Regions from separate parts of the Arthrobacter sp. D1-17 genome, predicted to be linked through region 1. Evidence: predicted binding sites of a transcription regulator. Region 1 holds the regulator's gene; the other holds the start of a gene.
The links. The regulator Rex, encoded in region 1, represses fermentation and respiration genes when NADH is low (regulators of the CRP and FNR family bind a similar motif). The targets are predictions, from matches to a motif close to CTTGTGAANNNNTTCACAAG.

Region 1 (10,716 bases):
TCGGTGGGCGAGACCCCGGATCCGCATCCTTCCGCCGGTGAGGTGGCCTATGCGGGGCTGATGACCCGCGGAGCGGGCAGCCGGGAAGACTACTATTACCGCCGCGTCTACATGGACGCGTTCCGCGCCGTCGAAGCCGTGCAGAGCCATCCCGCCGTCGACGCGTCCCGGATCATCGTGGCGGGCGTCAGCCAGGGCGGCGGAATCACCATCGCGGTTGCCGGGCTGGCGGCAGGAAGGCTCGACGGCATCATCGCCGCCCTGCCCGATGTCCCGTTCCTTCAGGATTTTCCACGTGCCATTGACATCGCACCCCGGGGGCCGTACCCCGAAATTGCAGCGTTTTTGGGCAGACACCGGGAGCGGTATGAGCCGATGCTTGCGGTTCTCAACTATTTCGACGGCGTCAACCTGGCCCGCTCCGCCGCGGTGCCGGCGCTCTACTCCGTGGCCCAGATGGATGACGTCTGCCCGCCGTCGACCATCTTTGCCAGCTTCAACGCCTACGGGACGTCGGCTCCGGACCGGGTGTCGAAGGGCATCGAGGTCTACAGGTTCAACAACCACGAAGGCGGCCAGGAGCACCACTGGATCCGGCAACTGCTGTTCCTGCGCAAGATACTCGATTGACGTGCTCCTGCCCAGCGAGGGGCCAGCGCGAACGGACACTTGGGGCCCTGGCGGCGGGGCCCCAAGTGTCCGTTCGCGCATGTGCCGGTTTGCGGACCGAACAAGGCTGAGGTTAGGGTGTGCCTATGACTAACCGTTGGTATGCGTATTTTTCGTTGGCTCTGGAGGGGCCCGCGTCTAACTGACACGCATCCAACTACCTTCAGAGCCAACAGGGCAGAGATCATTCTCTGCCCTTCGCCATTTCTCCGGCGGGTTCTGAACTGGGCCCGCTCCGTACCCGGAACAGGACCCAGCACATGAGCGCAGCAATCACCGAAACCCAGCAGCCGGCGTCGAACGTCCCTGCAGACGTGCGGCCGGCAGAGTCGCCGTCCCCATCGCGGCAGTCCACCTCCAACCTGCGCGTCAGCGGGCTCAGGGCATTACCCACCCCCCAGGAAATGATCACCGAACTGCCGCTGGACGGCCGAGCGGCGGACGTCGTCGAACGCGGACGGGACGAAGTCCGGGCGGTCATGGACGGCGTCGATGACCGCCTGCTCGTGATCGTTGGCCCGTGCTCCATCCACGATCCGAAGGCCGGCCTCGAATACGCACGCCGCCTCGTCAGCCAGGCCGAAAAGCACAAGGAAGACCTGCTGATCGTCATGCGGGCATACTTCGAAAAGCCGCGCACGACCGTGGGCTGGAAGGGCCTGATCAATGATCCGCGGCTGGACGGCACGCACGACATTGCCGCCGGCCTGCGGGAGGCGCGCCGCTTCCTGCAGCAGGTCACGGCGCTGGGACTGCCCGCGGCCACCGAGTTCCTTGAGCCAATCAGCCCGCAGTACATGGCAGACCTCGTGTCCTGGGGTGCCATCGGCGCACGCACCACGGAAAGCCAGATCCACCGCCAGCTCGCCTCCGGACTCTCGATGCCGATCGGCTTCAAGAACGGAACCGACGGCGACCTCCAGGCTGCCGTCGACGCCTGCAGCGCCGCCGCGGCCGCCCAGGCTTTCCTGGGCATTGACGGCGACGGACGGGCCTCGCTGGTCTCCACCGCCGGCAACCCGGACACCCATGCCATCCTCCGCGGCGGACGCAAGGGGCCGAACTACTCTGCCGCCGATGTCGAAGCCGCCTCTGCCAAGCTGGCCGGAAAGAACCTGAACCCGCGGCTCATCGTGGACGCCAGCCACGCCAACAGCGGCAAGAGCCACCACCGGCAGGCAGAAGTAGCGCTGGAGATTGGTGCCCAGCTGGAGGGTGCGGGGGCGTCCGCCGGTGCCATCGCGGGTGTGATGCTGGAGAGCTTCCTGGTGGGCGGGGCCCAGAACCTGGACGTGGCCGAACACGCCGCCGGCCGGTCCCAATTGGTCTACGGCCAGAGTGTGACTGACGCCTGCATGGAGTGGGATGTGACGGTGTCGGTTCTGGATCAGCTGGCCGCCTCTTCGCGGAAGCGGCGGGCTTTCACAATGGCCACGTGAGCATCTAGAGTAACTAGGACACGGTTGTTCGATGGCTCAGCATCGGCGCACCGCACAAACGGGGGATGCCGCATAGTTGCTGAGAGCAAAGGAATATGGGAAATGTCCGCAGAGTCGAACTTCTCGAACGCCAAGTTCCTGACCGTGGCCGAAGTGGCTCAGGTCATGCGCGTTTCCAAAATGACCGTGTACCGACTGGTTCATTCCGGCGAAATGCCGGCTGTCCGGTTTGGCCGTTCATACCGCGTTCCTGAGGCCGCCGTCGAACAGTACCTCAAGGGTGCCGTCGTCGACGGTCAGACGGGTACCGCGTGAATTCGGGAGCCCAGGTTTCCGCGCCGATTGTCGGGACTGCTGCAGCCGCCTTGGGGGCCGCTGCAGGTTCCGGGAGTGGTGGCGGTCAGTAGGGGCCCGGATAAAGCGGTACCCTGTTAAGGAACGTTTTACGTCATTGTAAGAATCTGTCAGTTGTCAGTCTGTTGCTCAGTCCACGGACCTTCTCCATCAGACAGGTACTGCATCTAGTTTGTAAGGAACTTTCGTGGGTTCAGTTATTAAGAAGCGTCGCAAGCGTATGGCCAAGAAGAAGCACCGCAAGTTGCTTCGCAAGACCCGCCACCAGCGCCGCAATAAGAAGTAGAAGTACCTTCTACGCGTCAATGCCCGCTCCCTTTCGAGGGTGCGGGCATTTTTGCGTTCCCTGCCGCGCAGACCATACCGCCTCATGACGCGCATATGCCTGACGCAGCCGAAATTCCCCTATCGAGGGGGCATTTGCGTGTCGAAGGGAAAAGAGCGCCTCACACCCGGGGGCCGCGGATGCGGGCGTAGCCCTTCCAGAGGCCGTAGACTGCGCCGCCTGCTGTTGCTGCCTTAAGGCCGAGGGTGGCGGCACGGCGGCCTGAACGGAAGTCGTAGACGGGCCAGTTGTGTGCGCGGGCGTGTTTGCGCAGCCGGGCGTCGGGGTTAATCGCCACGGGATGGCCGACGAGGGTCAGCAGCGGGATGTCGTTGTACGAGTCGCTGTAGGCCCAGCACCGCTTGAGGTCCAGGCCTTCGTTGTCCGCGATGGCCTGGACGGCGACGGCTTTGGCCGGGCCGTGGAGGATGTCGCCGACGAGCCGTCCGGTGTACAGGCCCTCACTGATTTCGCCCACCGTGCCCAGCGCTCCCGTGAGCCCCAGCCGTGTGGAGATCACCGTGGCTACCTCGATCGGGGTAGCGGTCACGAGCCAGACCTTCCGGCCTACGCGCAGATGCTGCTGGGCCAGGGCCTTCGTGCCCGGCCAGATCCGGGAGGCGATCATCTCGTCGTACACTTCCTCGCCGAGCACCTTCACGTCTTCCTCCGTGATGCCGCAGGCGAGGGTCAGTGCGGAGTCCCGCACCGAGTGGACGTCGTTCACGTTTTCGCCCCGGAGCACAAACTTCAACTGCTTCCAGGCCATGCCGGCGGCCTGGGGGAGAGTGAAGGCTCCCCGCTGGTGCATCTTCCGCGCGACATGGAAAATGCTGGCACCCCTCATGAGGGTGTTGTCGACGTCGAAAAACGCTGCCTCGCCCTGCTGCTGCGCTGCAGCAGGCGGTTTCTGCGTTGCAGTTGACCGCTCAACCACAGCGACATACTTCTCCTCAGGCATGCCATTGAGTCTAGTCAACGTGGAGCATTCCACCGTCCCGCAACAGTGATGCCGGCGTCATCCGGCGCCTGGCGCCGCCGGCATCGCTCCCCGACGGGAACGGCGCTACGGTTGAGCCATGGCAATTCCCGACGTCGTTCTCCTCACCAAAGCTGACTGTCACCTCTGCGCTGCGGCGCGCGAGGCCGTCGGGCGCGTTACGGCCGGGTTGGGACTGGGGTGGAGGGAACAGTCGGTGGACAGCGACGAATCTCTCCGTGAGCGCTACGCCGAGGAGCTTCCGGTGGTGCTGGTGGACGGAATCCAGCGGGATTTCTGGAAGATCGACGAGGCCCGGCTGGAACGGGTTCTTCGTCAGGCGATGGCGCGCTAACGGCCGTTTCCGTCGTTTCGGCGCAGTGGCACCGGCTTTGTTGACATAAGTGATGGGGATTTAGAGTGGACTCACAACGCGACGCAATGGAGCAATTAGTGACTTCGCTCGACTCACCTCCCCAGGCAGTGCCTGAGGACACCGGAACTGCCGGAAAGCAGATTCCGCCCGCGGCTGTGGCCCGCCTCACCATTTACTTGCGCGCCCTAAACTCCCTGCTCGCTGAGGGCATCGAACGCGTCTCCTCCGAGTCCCTGGCCGAGGCCTCCGGCGTCAGCTCCTCGACCCTCCGCAAGGATCTCTCCCACGTCGGTTCCTATGGCACCCGCGGCGTCGGCTACGAGGTGCAGTATCTGAGCCGGCACATCGCCGCCGCGCTCGGTCTGACTCACGACTGGAAGGTCGCCATCGTTGGTGCCGGCAACCTGGGCAAGGCACTGGCCAGGTACGGCGGGTTTGAGTCCCGCGGTTTCGACGTCGTAGCCATTTTCGATGCCGACCAGATGGTGGTGGGCAACGAAGTCGGGTGGCTCCGCGTGAGCGATGTGGCCGATCTGGAAACCGTGCTGGAGCGGACGGGGGCCAATATGGTGGTGCTCGCTTTGCCCGCGGCTGTGGCCCAGAGCGTCTGTGACCGGGTTGTGGCGGCCGGAGTCCACAGCATTCTCAGCTTCGCGCCGGTGATGCTGCAGGTTCCGGAAGGCGTGAACCTCCGGAAGGTGGACATGGCAACCGAGCTGCAGATCCTCGCGTACCACGCGCAGCGGGCCCAGACCCCGGACCAGCCGGAGTAGGCCCTCCACTCAGCGCGAACGTACAGTTGTGGCCCCCGACTCCGTAATGGAGTGAGGGGCCACAAGTGACGTGAACGGCCTGGCAGCCTGAGCGGTTAGCGGCCGAACGGGCCGCCCCCATACGGGTTGGCAAAGGGCTGCGGCTTCTGGAAGTACGGTGAGGCCGCAGGCATGTAGAGCATCACGATCGCCGCGATGCCCAGGATGACAGCGACGGTGTTAAGGCCGAGCGGCAACACGGAGAAAATAGAAAGCGCCGCGAATACCGTACCCAGGATCCGGGCCCAGTTCTTACCCTTGCGGACGTTGAACGCCACCAGGGCATACAGCCCGGCAATGATGAGCGCAAAGACGACGATCGTGCCGACGAGGAGGCCCTTGATGTCTTCAAAGGCAATGTTCTGGCCGCTGCCCTGAATCTGGTCTTCAAACATTTGGCGTGTGGCGGGATCGTCGAGGGTCCCAATGCCCAACAGCGTGGACAGGAGCGTCAGGGCACCGGCCGCGATGATCATCCAGAACGCCTTGTTAACAGATTGGGGGACACCGGCGGGGCCGCCCTTGGCCTGCTCCGAAGGGTACTGCTGCCCGTATGGAGACTGCGCGTACGGTGACTGGCCGTAGGGGGACTGGCCGTACTGTGGTTGTCCATATTGCGGCGGGTTCTGGCCGGAGGAGGGCTCTTGGCCGTACTGCGGGGCGTTCTGGCCGTACTGCGGCTGACCGGACTGCGGGGCGTTCTGGCCGTACTGCGGGGGGTTCTGGCCCTGCTGGCCGTATTGCGGCGCAGGCGGGATATTCTGCCCATACTGGGGAGCGTTCTGCCCATACTGGGGAGCGTTCTGGCCGTACTGCGGCTGCCCCCCGCCTTCCCGTCCCGGTTCATTGGCATCGTGGCGGCCGGATTCCGGATCATTGGGGTTGCGAGGCGGGACTGGAGGAGTGCTCATGAGCGTTCCTTTGCGTTGTGACGTAGGGACCGGCCGCCGGGTTTCAGACGTTTGCCCTGCCCCCAGCATGGTTTACTTCCACCGTACCCCTCGGCAGGCGCGGCGAGGCTTATTCCGGAAGCGGTATTCGCGGACGCTGTGCCGGGAGTCAGGCCCGTACACGCGCTGCTGCGAACCACCGCCGTGAGCCGGGAGACCACATCAGCACGGTCGCGGTCAGGCTTGCCAGGAAACTGAAACCGCTGCCGCCACGTCCGTCGGTGAAACTGAGGCTGATGATAGTGAGAAGCAGAGAAACCCCGGCGACGGCGGTCAGGGCGAGCCGGGCCCACTCCCGGCCTTCCTTCAGTGTTATTGCCAGAACAATCTGGACGCTGGATAGCGCGGCACCAAAAAGCACGAGCAGCAGCACCAGGATGGCAACCGCGGGCAGGAACGCAAAGAGCACCAACGCGCCGAACAGCCCGATGACGCCGCCCAGCAGCCCCAGCAGTCCGGCGGCCAGCCAGACGCAATACGAGATTCTTAGCTCCATCGGCAGTCCTGCCACGCTGAACATTTCGGCCAACCCGCCCTGGGGCATGGCCTCATAGAAACTGCGGGGACGATCTGCTGGAATTTTGAACGGGAACCTGCCGGAACGGCGCCGTTGGGAGTGGTTCCCGGAAGGTGGTGCGCCGCATGGTTCGTGCGGATGCGGCGCGTTCGGGTTGCTCATGGCTCTCACTGTAGATCGGGGGTTGGCGGGATTCGCCCGGCATTGCTTCAGGGATGCAAAAGCCCCGCTTCGTGGAGGCTGATGAACCGGGACCACGGGCGGGGCTGTTGCGTTCGAAGACCGTCAGGCGGGCTTGGCCTGACGGGCCGTGCCTGATCTGGCGGGTTGCCCTAACGGCAGGCGCTACGCGGCGGGCGCAATGAAGGCCAGCTCAAGATTGATGGCAACCTTGTCGCTCACCAGAACTCCGCCGGCTTCCAGGACGGCGTTCCAGGTCAGGCCGAAGTCCTTGCGGCTGATGATGGCTTCAGCGGAGACACCGGCGCGGGTGTTGCCGAAGGGGTCAACAGCCACGCCGTTGAACTCGGTCTCGAGGGATACCGGACGGGTCACGCCCTTGATCGTGAGGTCGCCCTGGAGTTCGTAGCCGTCACCGGCCGGGACGAGGCCGTTGGACACGAAGGAGATCTCGGGGAACTTCTCGACGTCGAAGAAGTCTTCGCCCCGGACGTGGCCGTCGCGGTTCACGTCGCCGGAGTCGAAGCTCGCAGTCTGGATGATCGCCTCGATCTTCGAGTCCGCTACATTCTCCGCCAGATCCAGCGAGGCTGCAGCATCCTTGAACTGCCCACGGACCTTGCTGATGCCTGCGTGACGGACGGTGAATGCGATCTCGCTGTGTGAGTTGTCGAGGGTCCAGGTGCCGGGGGTGACGTTGGTGGGCAATGCCATGATGTTTCTCCTTGAGCGGTAAGCGTTCACTGTTCTTGCTGCTGAAGCTTCCTCGGTTGAAGCCTCAACTAACTGCTGCATCCAGTATAAACATGCATTTGCATCTTTTATCCCACGTTTCCGGAACTTTCCGTCATTTTCGTGAGTTCTACTAGATGTAGAAGATTTCAGATCGCCCGGTATCTTTGAGAAACTGGTAGACATGCCCCAAGCCACCGTTCATTTGCTCCGCCACGGCGAGGTCCACAATCCAGAGGGCGTCCTCTATGGCAGGCTGCCGGAATTCCATCTTTCCGAGCTCGGCCTGCAGATGGCGCAGCTGTTGGCGGACCACTTCCGCGACCGTGCAAGCCAGGGGGCAAAGATCGTCTATCTCGTGGCGTCCCCCCTGACGCGAGCCCAGGAAACCGCACTTCCGACGTCGAATGCCCTGGGCCTGGAGATCCACACGGACGAGCGCATCATCGAGGCTGAAAACCACTTCGAAGGCCTTAGGGTCAGCAAGGCGGAGCTGAGGAAGCTGAAGCACTGGCCTAAGCTGGTTAATCCCTTGCGCCCTTCCTGGGGCGAGCCCTACAAGGACCAGGCAGCCCGCGTGGGTGCGGCCGTCCAGGAAGCACGCCTCAAGGCGATTGAACTGGGCGGGGATGGAGCAGAGGCCATCATGGTGAGCCACCAGCTTCCCATCTGGGCGACCAGGCTCAGTGCAGAGGGCAAGCCGCTGTGGCATGACCCCCGCAAGCGGGAATGCACCCTGACCTCCCTGACGTCCCTCGTGTTCGACGACGACGGCACCCTCCTGCGCGTTGAGTACAGCGAGCCGGCGGCCGCCCTACTTCCCGGTGCATCAAGCACCCCCGGAGCCTAGTTATGACCAACACCCCCATTAGCTCCCGCCGCAGCGTCCTCGCCGCCGGCGGTCTGGCTTTGACCGCGCTAACGCTTGGCCTTTCCGGCTGCGCCCAGGAAGATGCGCTCGCGAAGCAGGCAAAGGCAGGGGACAACAAGAACTACGTCGCGGGCGACGGCTCGGTGACGGAATTTGCTGCAGCGGACCGCAAGTCGGCGGTGGACATCCAGGGCACGCTCTTTAACGGCACCACCGTGACCCCCCAGGACTTCCAGGGCAAGGTCACCGTGCTGAACTTCTGGTTTGCCGCCTGCGCACCCTGCCGCGTCGAGGCGCCCGTCCTCGAGGAGTTGCACCAGACCTTCAAAAGCAAGGGGGTGCAGTTCTTCGGCGTGAACCTGCGCGATGAGAAGGCAACCGCCGAGGCGTTCGACAAGACGTTCGGTCTGACGTACCCGAGCTTCAACGACAAGGACGGCAGCGTGCTGTTGTCCGTGTCCAGCCTCGTGCCGCCCGGCGCCGTTCCCACAACGCTGGTGGTGGACAAGCAGGGCCGCGTCGCGTCCCGCGTCCTGGGGGAGATCCAGAAGGGCACCCTGAAGGCCCTCATCGAATCCGCCGTGGCAGAGTAGCGGGCGCGCCGTACCGTGAACAGCCCTTTTGCCGAAGCCATCCTGAACGGCTCCCTGCTGCTTGCCATCCCCGTCGCGCTCCTGGCGGGGTTGGTCTCCTTCCTCTCGCCCTGCGTCCTGCCGCTCGTGCCCGGTTACCTCGGCTACGTCACGGGGTTGACCGGCGTCGACCTCCAAAAGCAGAAGCGCGGCCGCATGCTCGCGGGCATCGGCCTCTTCGTGCTCGGGTTTTCGGTGATCTTCGTGCTTCTCGGCGGCGCATTTGGGCAGCTGGGAACCCTGGTTTCCGGTGGCCAGAACGGCTGGATCACGCAGCTGCTCGGAGTCCTGGTGATCGCCATGGGCGTGGTGTTCATGGGCGGCTTCAGCTGGCTCCAGCGTGACGCCAAAATCCATGCGAAACCACCTGCCGGTCTGTGGGGCGCTCCGTTGCTGGGCATCACCTTCGGGCTGGGCTGGGCACCCTGCATCGGCCCAACCTACTCCGCCGTGCAGCTCCTGAGCCTCTCGGGCGGTTCCTCAGCCGCGAAGGGCGCCTTCCTCGCCTTCGTCTATAGCCTCGGTCTGGGCATCCCGTTCCTGCTGATCGCCCTTGCGGTCCGCCGCGGCGCGGGGATCATGTCCTTCTTCCGGAACCACCGCCTGGCCATCCAGCGGACCGGCGGCGGCGTACTGATCGTCCTGGGCCTGCTGATGGCGACCGGCGTGTGGGGTGCCTGGGTCACTGAGCTGCAGTACTGGTTCCAAACCGATGTGAAGTTGCCGATCTGATGAGCGAGCGTGTGAAGTCACCCAAGAACCCTCCGGCCGGGAAAGCCCCGGAAACAGCCTCTACAGAAAGCGGTCCCAAGAACGCCCTGAAGGAGGCCAAGGCCGACGCTGCGCTGCCTGCCCTGGGCATCGTGGGCATGCTGCGCTGGGCCTGGACGCAGCTGACCAGCATGCGCACCGCGCTGTTTCTCCTGCTGTTGCTGGCGGTGGCCGCCGTGCCCGGTTCGCTGTTCCCGCAGCGACCGGCGAACCCGTCGGTCGTCACCCAGTACATCAAGGACAACCCGGACTACGGCAAAATCCTCGACGCCCTGCAGCTGTACGACGTCTATTCCTCGGCCTGGTTCTCCGCCATCTACATCCTGCTGTTCATCTCGCTGATCGGCTGCGTGGTGCCCCGTGCCATCGCGCACTACCGCGCCATGCGCTCACAGCCGCCGCGCACCCCGAAGCGGCTCTCCCGCCTGCCGGAGTACGGCACGCTGGTGGTGCCAGCGGAAGCCGGCATCCCGGCGTCGGAGGCCATTGAAGACGCAGCGGAACTGCTGAAGAAACGCGGTTACCGCGTTGAAGTAAGGCACGACGACGGCGCGCGGCCGTCTTTGGGGGCGGAGCGCGGCTTCCTCAAGGAAGTCGGCAACCTGGTCTTCCACACCTCGCTGATCGGCGTCCTCGTCTCTGTGGCAATCGGCGGGCTGTTCGGCTACAGCGGCCAAAGGATCCTCGTGGAGGGTGACACCTTCGTCAACACGCTGGTGGGCTACGACCAGTTCAACCCGGGCACCAACTTCCAGAGCAGCCAGCTCCAGCCGTACTCCATCCAGCTGGACAAATTCCAGGCAACGTTCGACCGTGAATCCCAGGGCAAGTTCGGCCAGCCCATCGACTTCACGGCGGAGGTCACCACCAAGGAAAACCCCGGCGCGCCGGCCCAGAAGGAAGTCCTGAAGGTCAACGAGCCCGTCACCCTCGGCGGTACCAGCATCTACCTGACCGGCAACGGCTACGCACCCGTGGTCACGATCCGGGACGGCAACGGCAACGTCGCGATGCAGGGACCGGTTGTAGCCAAGCTGCAGGGGGACAACTATTACTCCTCCGTGGTGATCAAGGTTCCCGACGCGAAGCCGGACCAGCTCGGCTTCGCC
Region 2 (10,716 bases), 900 kb from region 1:
TTTGTGGAGGACGTCCGCCAGGCACTCTACGCCTCCAAGCTCGTCTCTTATGCCCAGGGCCTGGACATGCTGACCTCGGCAGCCACGGAGTACGGCTGGGACCTGAAGCTCGATGAGATCGCGTCGCTGTGGCGCGGCGGCTGCATCATCCGCGCAGAGCTGCTGAAGGAGATCACCAAGGCGTATGCCGCCGAGGAAAAGCCGGCCAATCTGCTGTTCGCTCCGGCCTTCACCAAGGCCATCGCAGAGGTCCTTCCGGCATGGCGCCGCGTAGTGTCCACCGCTGTGCAGCTGGGCATCCCGGTTCCGGTGTTCTCTTCCTCCCTGGCTTACTACGACGGCCTGCGCCGCAAGCGCCTCCCGGCTGCCCTGATCCAGGGCCAGCGTGACCTCTTTGGTGCGCACACCTACGGCCGCATCGACGCCGAGGGAACTTTCCACACGCTGTGGGGCGAGGACAAGTCCGAAATCGAGGCTGTCGACACTCACTAGGCAAATCCAGGCCCGGAACAGAAGCTGCGTCTGACACAGAAACGGCGTCGGACACAGAAACGGCCCGCCTTTTCCCGAAAGTCCGGGGAAAGGCGGGCCGTTCCCGTCCAAACGAGGCACGTTCAGACGGAGGTAGAAGCTGCAGCCGTTAAGGCCGTGTGGCGCGGGTTTCCCTGCGCCACACGGCATTATGCGGTCAGATACGGTATTCGATGTAGTATTCGGCGGGATCCACAGCCGGCGTGGTTTCCCGCTGAGCGTCGCGGTGGCGCCAGGTGGCGGGGACGCCGGTAACGATGGATTCCGGCGGAGCGTCCTTGACGACGACGGCGTTCGCACCCACCGCGCTGTCCCGCCCGATGGTGATCGGGCCGAGGATTTTGGCGCCGGCGCCGATGGTGACGCGGTCCTCGATGGTGGGGTGCCGCTTGACCTTCGCCAGTGACCGCCCGCCGAGCGTCACGCCGTGGTAGATCATCACGTCATCGCCAATTTCGGCTGTCTCCCCGATGACCACGCCCATGCCATGGTCAATGAAGAAACGCCGGCCAATGGTTGCGCCCGGATGGATCTCGATGCCGGTGAGGAACCGTGCCAGCTGTGAAATCAGGCGTGCGGGAAAGCGCAGGGACGGGTTCTGCCAGAGCCTGTGCGTCAGCCGGTGTGCCCAGATGGCGTGAAGTCCGGAATACGCGAAAAAGTTCTCAAAAGAACCTCGAGCCGCCGGGTCGTGGGACCGGGCGGCGTCGAGGTCTTCCTTAAGTCTTGCGAAGAAGGCCACAAAGATCTTTCTACAGGAAACGGGGCCGGGCAGGCTAAGGCCTAGCCCCGGATGTCGTCATAGAGGACGGTGGAGATGTAACGCTCACCGAAGTCGCAGACGACTGCCACAATCAGTTTCCCTGCGTTCTCGGGGCGCTTCGCCAGCTCCAGCGCGCCCCAGACGATGGCTCCGGAGGAGATGCCGCCGAGGATGCCTTCCTTGACGCCCAGCTCCCGGGCCACGGCGACGGAGTCTTCCAAGGTGGCGTCCAGTACCTCGTCGTAGACGTTGGTGTCCAGCAGCTCCGGAATGAAGTTGGCGCCGAGGCCCTGGATCTTGTGCGGGCCGGGTGCGCCGCCGTTAAGGATAGGGGAGTCCTTGGGCTCAACCGCGACGATCTGCACGTCCGGCTTGCGCTCCTTCAGGACCTGACCGACGCCGGTGATGGTGCCGCCGGTGCCGATCCCGGAGACGAAGATGTCGACCTTGCCGTCGGTGTCCTCCCAGACCTCCTCGGCCGTGGTCTTGCGGTGGATCTCCGGGTTGGCCTCGTTGGCGAACTGCTGGGCCCAGATGGAGTTCTCAGTGCTGGCCACGATTTCCTTGGCTTTTTCCACTGCGCCGCGCATGCCCTCGGAACCCGGGGTCAGCACGATCTCGGCGCCGAAGGCGCGCAGCATGACGCGGCGTTCGGTGGACATGGTTTCCGGCATGGTCAGGATGACCTTGTAGCCGCGGGCCGCACCCACCATAGCCAGCGCGATACCGGTGTTGCCGGAGGTGCCTTCGACGATGGTTCCGCCGGGCTTAAGAGCGCCGGACTTTTCCGCGGCATCGATGATCGCGACGCCGATGCGGTCCTTGACGCTGTTGGCCGGGTTGTAGAACTCGAGCTTGACGGCGACCTGGGCTTCCAGGCCCTCGGTCAGGCGGTTCAGCCTGACGAGCGGGGTGCCGCCTACCAGCTGCGTTACATCGTCGTAGATCCGTGCCATGTACTTACGCCTATCTCTGAGGAGGGAATGCTTCGGTCAGCCTAACGAGGGCGTCTGCACGTAGCTAAGCATTAAGCCATGAAGAGTAATATTTCCGGGCCTTGGCCAGTTTCGGGTTGATAATCACCTGGCAGTAGCCCTGCTCGGGGAACTTCGCGTAGTAGTTCTGGTGGATTTGTTCCGCCGGGTAAAACACGGGAAGCCGGCTGACTTCTGTGACTATCGGATGTGACCAGAGGGCCTGGTTCCGTTCAATCGCTTCCTCGAAGAGGATCTTTTCTTCAGTGGTCTCGTAGAACATGGACGAGCGGTATTGCGTTCCGACGTCGTACCCCTGGCGGTTAAGTGTGGTGGGATCGTGCAGCGCGAAGAACATGTCCAGGATGACGTCGGGCGGAATGATGTCCTCATCGAATGTCACCGCCACAACTTCCGCGTGGCCAGTGGTTCCCGAGCAGACGGAGTAGTAGTCAGGGTGCTGTTCGTGGCCGCCGGTGTACCCCGAAACCACAGAGGTCACGCCCTTGGTCTTCTGGTAGACGGCGTCCAGGCACCAGAAGCAGCCTCCGCCAAGCACAAAAGTTTTCATGTCCTCTTCAATGGTTGAGGTGTCCGGATGATTCCCCGGCCAGGTTACGCCCGGAAATCAAGGCGGGCCAGCGGCGCCTATAGGGTAAAAATATGAGTATGGAACCTGTGAACAGCGGCGTTGCAGAAGAACCGGCAGAGCCAGCGGGCATGCCCGAAGCCGGGGCGGCGCCCACGCTCGGGCAGCTCATGCTCGCCGTTGAAGAGCTCTGGCCCGAGTCGCTGGCGGAGGAGTGGGACGAGGTGGGCCTTGTTGCCGGCCACCCGTCGGCGCCCGTCAGCCGGGTCATGTTTGCCGTTGATCCCACGCTCGAGGTCATCGACGAGGCCATCGAATGGGGCGCCGGTCTGCTTATCACGCACCACCCACTGCTGCTCAAAGGCGTAACCTCTGTCGCGGCCAACACGCCCAAGGGCAAGGTGGTCCACCGTCTCATCGAATCGGGCACGGCCCTCCTGACGGTGCACACGAACGGCGATTCCGCCGTCGGAGGCGTTTCCGACGTCCTGGCCGATGCCCTGGGGCTCGAAAACGTCACTCCGCTCACTCCTGCTGCCAACGGACTTCCCGAGGAGGGCATTGGGCGTGTCGGTGATCTTGCCGAGGCAATGTCCCTCGGTGACTTCGCCGCCCGCGTGTACGGGATCCTGCCCTCCGTTGCCGGCGGCGTGAGGGTTTCGGGGGACCGCGATGGACTGGTGCGCCGCATTGCCGTCTGTGGGGGTGCCGGCGATTCACTTTTTGATGAGGTGCGGGCCAGCAGCGCCGATCTCTATGTGACAGCCGACCTGCGGCACCATCCGGCGTCCGAGGCGCGTGAGGCAGCCGCCAACGGCCGCCCCTACCTCATTGATGTGTCCCACTTCGCGAGCGAATGGCTGTGGCTGCCTGCCGCGGCGGACGCGCTGGGCAATGTCCTTACCGACCAGGGGCTGGACGTCGAGATCCGCGTCAGCAGCACCAACAGCGATCCGTGGGACTTCATTCTCACTCCCGGTGGGGACTAGAGTTCATAAAGCCCCTGCAGGGGCCCGGCGCAGGCCGGATGGGATCAAGCGGAGGTAATCGTGGCCAAGGCAGCACCGGCGGAACAGTTTAAGTTGCTCGAACTTCAGGGGCTGGACGCCAAACTCAAGTCCCTCGCCAACCGCCGCCGCACTCTGGAAGCAGATCCGCGGATCACCGATCTGGAAGCCGCCCTCGCTGTAGCCCAGGGTGAATTGGGGGCCGCCAAGCTCGCCGTCCATGACGCCGAAGCGGAGCTGAAGCGCGCCGAGGCGGACGTCGAGCAGGTGGCAGGGCGCATTGAACGCGACGAAGCCAGGCTGAACAGCGGAACGGGCCTGTCCAAGGACCTGGTGGCGCTGCAGAAAGATATCGCATCACTCAATAAGCGGCGGTCCGACCTCGAGGACGTAGAGCTCGAAGTGCTGGAGCGGCTCGACTCCCTGCGCGAGCGCCAGGCGGCGCAGCAGAAAATTGTCGATGACGTCCAGGGTTCCTTCGCCGTGATCCGGGCGGAACTGGATGAGCAGCTGGCAGAGATCACCGCTGAAGAGGCCGTTGTGCGCGGTCGCAGGGCAGAGTTCGCCGCAGGGTTGGACGACGGTCTGCTGGCAGTCTACGAAAAGACCCTTGCCCGGCGGGGAGTCGGCGCTGCCAGGCTTTTCCACGGCACCTCTGAGGGGTCAGGCATGCAGCTGAGCCCGGGCGACCTTGCTGAGATCAAGGCCGCGGCCGAGGATGACATTGTCTTCTGCCCTGACTCCGGCTGCATCCTGGTGCGCTCAGCAGAGTGGGTGTGACGCCGGGGTGTCCCCGCGCCTCCTAGTTGGGCAGGATGATGTTCAGGGCGTGTGCCTTGCGCGCCGTGCCGGGCACAAGTTCGGCGTTCCACTTCTCACCGGCGGCCTTGTGTAGCTGTGCTGGCGTTTGCGGTGCCTTTCCGGGCCGGGTCAGCAGATGCCGCGCGAGTTCGCCGCGGGTGTGCTTCGCGAAGTGGCTGACCACCTTCCGCACGCCGTTCACCTCAGTGAAAACGTTGACCGTCACCGTCGACGCCGCCGGGGGAGTCCACGCCGCGGCGTAGGTGCTGGAGCGGCAGTCCACCAGCAGCTGCCCGGACACCGCGGCGGCCAGGGCGTCCGTCAGCTGCGGCTTCCAGAACGAGGCAAGACGGCCGACGTCGGGCAGCGACGTTGACATCGACAGCCGGTACGCGGGCACGGAGTCCGCGAAACGGATGGCGCCCCAGAGGGCGGAGATCACCAGGACCGATTCATCGGCCTTGCGGCGCTGCGGCCCCGTCATCGACTTGTAGCCGAGGGCGTCGTACAGCACCCCGGAATACACCTGGTGGGCCGGCGCGGCCGGTTCGGCGTGCAGCCGGGTGTTCCGTTCGACGTCGGACTGCAGTGACGCTCCTACGCCCAGGAGTGCGAGGGCGTCCTCATGCGCGCTCACCGTACCAAGTGCCTCAAGGATTTTGGCCCGGCAGGGGTTGAGGTCGGGGAAGCTCAGCGAGGTCCAGTCCATGGCGTCGCCACGGGTCGCAGGGGTTTTGCCTTCGGACGGGGGAAGCAGGATCAGCACCGTACGATCTTACCGGTGGTGTGCAGGACCAGCCGGACTCACAATTCAGCCAAGGTTCCGGCCGAGGAAGGACAACACTGTGGGCAGGATTGAGCGCCAGTAAGCAGTGTCGTGCCCGCCGGGCAGGAATCCTCCTTCCACCGGGCCCGGGAGCGCGCTGACGTATTCGCGGACGGTTGCCGCGAGCTCGTCATCCCTGCCGCAGTCGATACGTTTGGGAATGGCCGCCAGCCGGGGGCGGAGCGCGAAGACGTCGTTCGCCGCGAAATCCGCCGGGCTGTCAAAGGCGCCTTTCATTCGTGCGCCGTGACGGGACCAGATGGCCGGGCTCATCGCGGCCACGGCCCGGATGCCGGGCAGCCGCGCCTGCGAGGCCAACAACAGGGCGCCGAAGCCGCCCATGGAGAGGCCGAAAAGCCCGATCTGCCCGAGATCAAAGCCCTGCACGCCGAGGAAAGGAACGAATTCCCGCACCAGCATCGACTGCGTGTCGCTGCCGTCCCTGCGCGCATGCCACCAGGTGTCGCCGCCGTCCACAGCTGCAATCGCGAAGGGGGTTCCGCCTCCATCCACATGCCGCTGCAGCACCTCGTCAGCGGCGAGGTCATCGAGCATGAACCGGTGGCTGCTGCCAAGGCCGTGCAGGAACACGGCCACAGGCACGAGTGGAAGCTGCGCCCCGTCCTGCTGGTGAGGCGCCGCCAGTGACCAGCGTGTGGCTGGTCCCGGCCGGTAGGCGGAAACGAACTGGCCGGTGCGGACCATTATTCTGGGCCAGCCGCCCGGTCCGGGAGCCGCCGTCGGACGCGTGTAGCCGGGAAGCGGTACGGGAGCAGGAAAGGGCGGGAGCGGCGTGCATGCCGCGGCGGCGGACATGCCGGCGGCGATGCCCGCCAGCTGAAGCAGCCGGCGGCGGGTCAATGCTGACGCGTCCATTTCCTGATGATAGGCCCGGGGCCGGGGACCTAGCGCGGGCGCATCCGCGGTGCCCCGTAGAATGGACACCGGATGGGTTGACCAGGCGGCCGCGCGTCACGCAAGTGGCTCGAGGAACGTCCGGGCTCCGCAGAGCAGGGTGGTGGGTAACGCCCACTCGGGGTAACCCGCAGGCCAGTGCCACAGAAAACAGACCGCCTGCCTCGCGCCGATTTGAAAGCGGCACGATGCGGGTAAGGGTGAAACGGTGGTGTAAGAGACCACCAGCTTCCCGGGTGACCGGGAAGGCTAGGTAAACCCCACCCGGAGCAAGGCCAGACAGGGCACGTTTGAGGGCTGCTCGCCCGAGTGCCCGGGTAGGCCGCTGGAGGGCGCCGGCAACGGCGTTCGTAGATGGATGGCCGCTACTCCCGCCCCGGCAACGGTGCGGGAATACAGAACCCGGCGTATCGGTCAACCCATCCACTCAACACGCTGGAAAGGTACACTCCGGTGATGGACGCGCAGCGGCAGGAAAAGCCCAACGAGGAGCAGGAAGCGGAGTTCACGGGCAACCGGGAACGGTTCGCCGCCCAGCCATGGCACGGCATTGACCCAAGACTGTCCATGCTCCTCGCGCCCATCCTGGGCCCTGACCGTGAGGATCCGCATGGCACCATTGAGCTCACGGTTATTGTTGACGGGACCATAATCTCCGGCTCGGTAGCGAGTGAAGAAGCCTGGTCCCGGCGCCAGAATGCGCAGGTCATCACAGCAGGCGAGTATTTGCCGGCAGTACCCGACGGCGTGCAGGAGAACGGCGTGCGGGAGAACCAGATCCGGTTCATCCATTTCCTTGAGCCCGTAGTAATCTCCGGCGGAAACCCCATCCACCTGAACGCTACGAGGGTGGACCTCCGCAACGTTGCTGCCTGGAGCATTGGCCGCCTCCAGTACGGCGAAAAATAGTTACGGCTGACCCCCGGCGCCTCGGCTAATCCATCCACTTTTCTGGTTACGGCTTCGTTCACCCAACAGGCGACGCAGGAGGTGAGCCGCCGGTGTGAGTGATTTCACGGGCCGCCCGGCCATTCGGACGCGCTGCGAGCCCTAGAATAGACCTTGAACGTAGAAGTTCTACCGCCGGGATCTGCGTTCGCAACCGGCGGTTTTTCTTTGCCGCGTCAACAAGGCACCCGGGGAGGACCGAAACCCTGCCGGTGCCAGTGCCCCTGGAGAACTTCGGGTGGCCGACTTCCGGTTACGAAGACGTAACCGGTTGAACCAAGGAAGGTAGTTCTGTGAGCCAGACGTCAGATTCTTGTCTTGATACGTGGATGGGCCGCGAGGCACTCGCCGAGGCCATGATCCCCGTGATCGGCCGGTTGTACCGGGAAAACAACGTGGTCACGTCGATCCACGGCCGCAGCCTGATCAACAAGTCCACCATGAACATCCTCAAGGCGCACCGCTTCGCCCGCCGGATGAGCAAGGATGAGCTGCTCCTGGAGGAGACGGCCCCGCTGCTGAACACCCTGGCCACGCTGGACTTGGGTGCAGCTGCCATCGACATCGCCCGCCTGAACCAGAAGTACAAGTCCGACGGCGGCGACCTCACTCTCGAGGAGTTCCTCCGTGCCGAACTGGCTGAGATTGTCGGCAAGCGCGGGGCAGACGACCGCACCAGCACCGACGTCGTGCTGTACGGTTTTGGCCGCATCGGCCGCCTGCTCGCCCGTCTCCTCATCGAAAAGGCCGGCGGCGGGCACGGCCTGCGCCTGCGCGCCATCGTAGTGCGCCGCGGCTCTGACAACGACCTGGCCAAGCGTGCCAGCCTCCTGCGCCGCGACTCCGTCCACGGCTCCTTCGAGGGCACCATTCAGGTGGACACCGAGGCTAACACCATCACGGCCAACGGCGTCCGGATCCAGGTCATCTACTCGGACAACCCTGCGACCATCGACTACACGGCCTACGGCATCAACAATGCCCTCGTGGTCGACAACACCGGCCGCTGGCGCGACGCCGAAGGCCTTGGCCAGCACCTGCTCAGCAAGGGCGTGGCCAAGGTCCTCCTGACGGCGCCGGGCAAGGGTGAACTGAAGAACATCGTGCACGGCATCAACCACCGCGACATCGCAGATTCGGACAAGATCGTGACGGCAGCGTCCTGCACCACGAACGCGATCACCCCGGTGCTGAAGGCTCTCAATGACAAGTACGGTGTGATCCACGGCCACGTGGAGACCGTTCACTCGTTCACGAACGACCAGAACCTGATCGACAACTTCCACAAGGGCGACCGCCGCGGACGTTCCGCCGCTCTGAACATGGTGATCACCGAAACAGGCGCCGCCAAGGCCGTGGCCAAGGCACTGCCGGAACTGCAGGGGAAGCTCACCGGCAGCTCCATCCGGGTGCCCACCCCGGACGTGTCCCTGGCTGTCCTGAACCTGAACCTGGAACGGGGCACCACCAAGGACGAGGTCAACGACTTCCTGCGCGAGATGTCGCTGCACTCGGACCTGCGCAAGCAGATTGACTACATCGATTCCCCTGAAGTGGTCTCCACCGACTTCGTGGGCTCGCGCCGTGCCGGCATTGTTGACGGCCTTGCCACCATCTCCAACGACAAGAACCTGGTTGTTTACGTCTGGTACGACAACGAGTTCGGGTACAGCTGCCAGGTAGTCCGCGTCATGGAGGAAATGGCTGGGGTCAACCCGCCGACCTTCCCCGCCAAGGACTCCGTGAAGGACGCCGCTCCGGTACTGGCTGCCGCAGCCTCCGTCTAACAGCGGCGTTTCCGCTGGTCCGCCGCGTAGCAGCGTAAAACATGGCTCCCTAAATTCCCGGCTGGTTCTCTGGAATCAGCCGGGAAAGGGGGCCAAACTTGTCCCATGGAACACGACCGGACACTCCAGCACGAGACAACACTGGAACACGCCCTCGACGTGGCGCGGGCCAACCAAAAAGAGGCACAGCGCCTGCTCGACGAGGCAAAGACAGCACATGCCGCCGGCGAGATCGGTCAAGAGCGGGTCTCCCAGCTGGAGCGCCTTCTCGAACTGGCCAATGAAGATCTGCGGCGGGTTATGAGGGAGCAGTAGGGCACTGCTCCTGCACAGGGCACCTGTCCTCAACACTGTGGGTATCGTCCCGGATGTCGGAGGCCTGCCCTAGGCTCTGAGGGTGCAGCCACCTCATGTCCCTGAGAGCAGACCCGGATGACCGTCAGCTGGAGCGCCTACAGGCGGGCGCGCAGACGCTCGCGCCAGGCCTGGGCCCTGCTCGCAATTGCGGGTGCCTTTTTTGTCGCCGGCGTTGCCTGGTTCTTCACAGCAGGCCAATTCCTCGCCGTTGAGCCGCAGATATCAGGCCCCGGCACGGCTCCCGTCTTCAATCCCGCTTGGATGAAACCAGTGGTGGCGCCCCGGCGGGTGCCCTCCGGCAGTGCCGCCGCGGCGCTGGAGACCCTGCCGGTAAAGGGGCGGGCGGCGAAAAACGACTACGACAGGTCAGCCTTCGGCCAGGCCTGGTTCGACGCTGACCGCAACGGGTGTGACACCCGCAATGACATTCTGCGCCGTGACCTGAACGGCGTCGTTTACTTTAAGGGCTCCCGGTGCAAAGTGGCGTCAGGGACGTTCCACGAACCCTACACCGGAGCGCGCGTCACGTTCACGCGCGGCGCCGATTCCAGCAAGGCCGTCCAGATCGACCATGTGGTGGCGCTGGGCGACGCGTGGCAAAAGGGCGCCAGGCAGCTCACACTCCAGGAACGCCAGAGCCTGGCCAACGATCCGATCAACCTCATCGCAGCCGACGGACCGGCCAACCAGGAAAAAAGCGCTTCGGATGCGGCCGGCTGGCTGCCTCGGAACAAGGCGATCCGTTGCCACTATGTCGCCCGGCAGATCTCAGTGAAAGCCGCCTACGGGCTTTGGGTGACGCAAGCCGAAAAGGACGCTATGGACCGTGTCCTCGGCTCCTGTCCGGGCCAGCAGACCATCATCGCCCGGTAGGGCAGTGGTTCACTGATGCCCGGGCTGCCGCCCTTCCAGAGCCGCGGTCGGCCCGGCCAGGGATCAGTGCCGAACGGATCAGTGCCCGAACGGATCAGGATCGACGCCCGGCATCCAAGTCAGCCCGGGGACACCCCAGCCGTTCTTCTTGGCTTGCTTCAGAGCCTTGCGTGCATAGCGGTCAAGGAGGCGGTTGACGTAGAGCTTCCCGTCGAGGTGGTCGTATTCGTGCTGCATCACCCGCGCGAACCAGCCGGTGGCCTCGAACTCGACCGGTTCCCCGTATCCGTCGAACCCCTTCACCCGCACCCATTCGGCCCGTTTCAGGGGGTACTGGCCGCCGGG

Region 2: M1E01_RS08125 (glyceraldehyde-3-phosphate dehydrogenase) is a predicted target of Rex. The motif match lies at 7,407-7,426, and genes of this name have one in related genera.

Annotation. Positions count from the first base shown of each region.
Region 1 is NZ_CP096382.1:831,403-842,118, forward strand. It holds gene M1E01_RS03850 (acetylxylan esterase) at 1-630, shown strand, start outside; gene M1E01_RS03855 (3-deoxy-7-phosphoheptulonate synthase) at 930-2,108, shown strand; gene M1E01_RS03860 (helix-turn-helix domain-containing protein) at 2,211-2,423, shown strand; gene M1E01_RS03865 (30S ribosomal protein bS22) at 2,650-2,748, shown strand; gene M1E01_RS03870 (HAD family hydrolase) at 2,909-3,748, opposite strand; gene M1E01_RS03875 (glutaredoxin family protein) at 3,867-4,121, shown strand; gene M1E01_RS03880 (redox-sensing transcriptional repressor Rex) at 4,220-4,915, shown strand; gene M1E01_RS03885 (hypothetical protein) at 5,011-5,865, opposite strand; gene M1E01_RS03890 (hypothetical protein) at 6,014-6,583, opposite strand; gene M1E01_RS03895 (YceI family protein) at 6,767-7,315, opposite strand; gene M1E01_RS03900 (histidine phosphatase family protein) at 7,518-8,183, shown strand; gene M1E01_RS03905 (TlpA family protein disulfide reductase) at 8,186-8,797, shown strand; gene M1E01_RS03910 (cytochrome c biogenesis CcdA family protein) at 8,813-9,568, shown strand; gene resB (cytochrome c biogenesis protein ResB) at 9,568-10,716, shown strand, end outside.
Region 2 is NZ_CP096382.1:1,734,049-1,744,764, forward strand. It holds gene gndA (NADP-dependent phosphogluconate dehydrogenase) at 1-492, shown strand, start outside; gene epsC (serine O-acetyltransferase EpsC) at 689-1,273, opposite strand; gene cysK (cysteine synthase A) at 1,315-2,250, opposite strand; gene msrA (peptide-methionine (S)-S-oxide reductase MsrA) at 2,315-2,839, opposite strand; gene M1E01_RS08095 (Nif3-like dinuclear metal center hexameric protein) at 2,938-3,846, shown strand; gene M1E01_RS08100 (zinc ribbon domain-containing protein) at 3,907-4,644, shown strand; gene M1E01_RS08105 (YaaA family protein) at 4,667-5,431, opposite strand; gene M1E01_RS08110 (alpha/beta hydrolase) at 5,477-6,367, opposite strand; RNA gene rnpB (RNase P RNA component class A) at 6,441-6,832, shown strand; gene M1E01_RS08120 (hypothetical protein) at 6,863-7,315, shown strand; gene M1E01_RS08125 (glyceraldehyde-3-phosphate dehydrogenase) at 7,648-9,141, shown strand; gene M1E01_RS08130 (hypothetical protein) at 9,247-9,456, shown strand; gene M1E01_RS08135 (HNH endonuclease family protein) at 9,574-10,371, shown strand; gene def (peptide deformylase) at 10,450-10,716, opposite strand, start outside.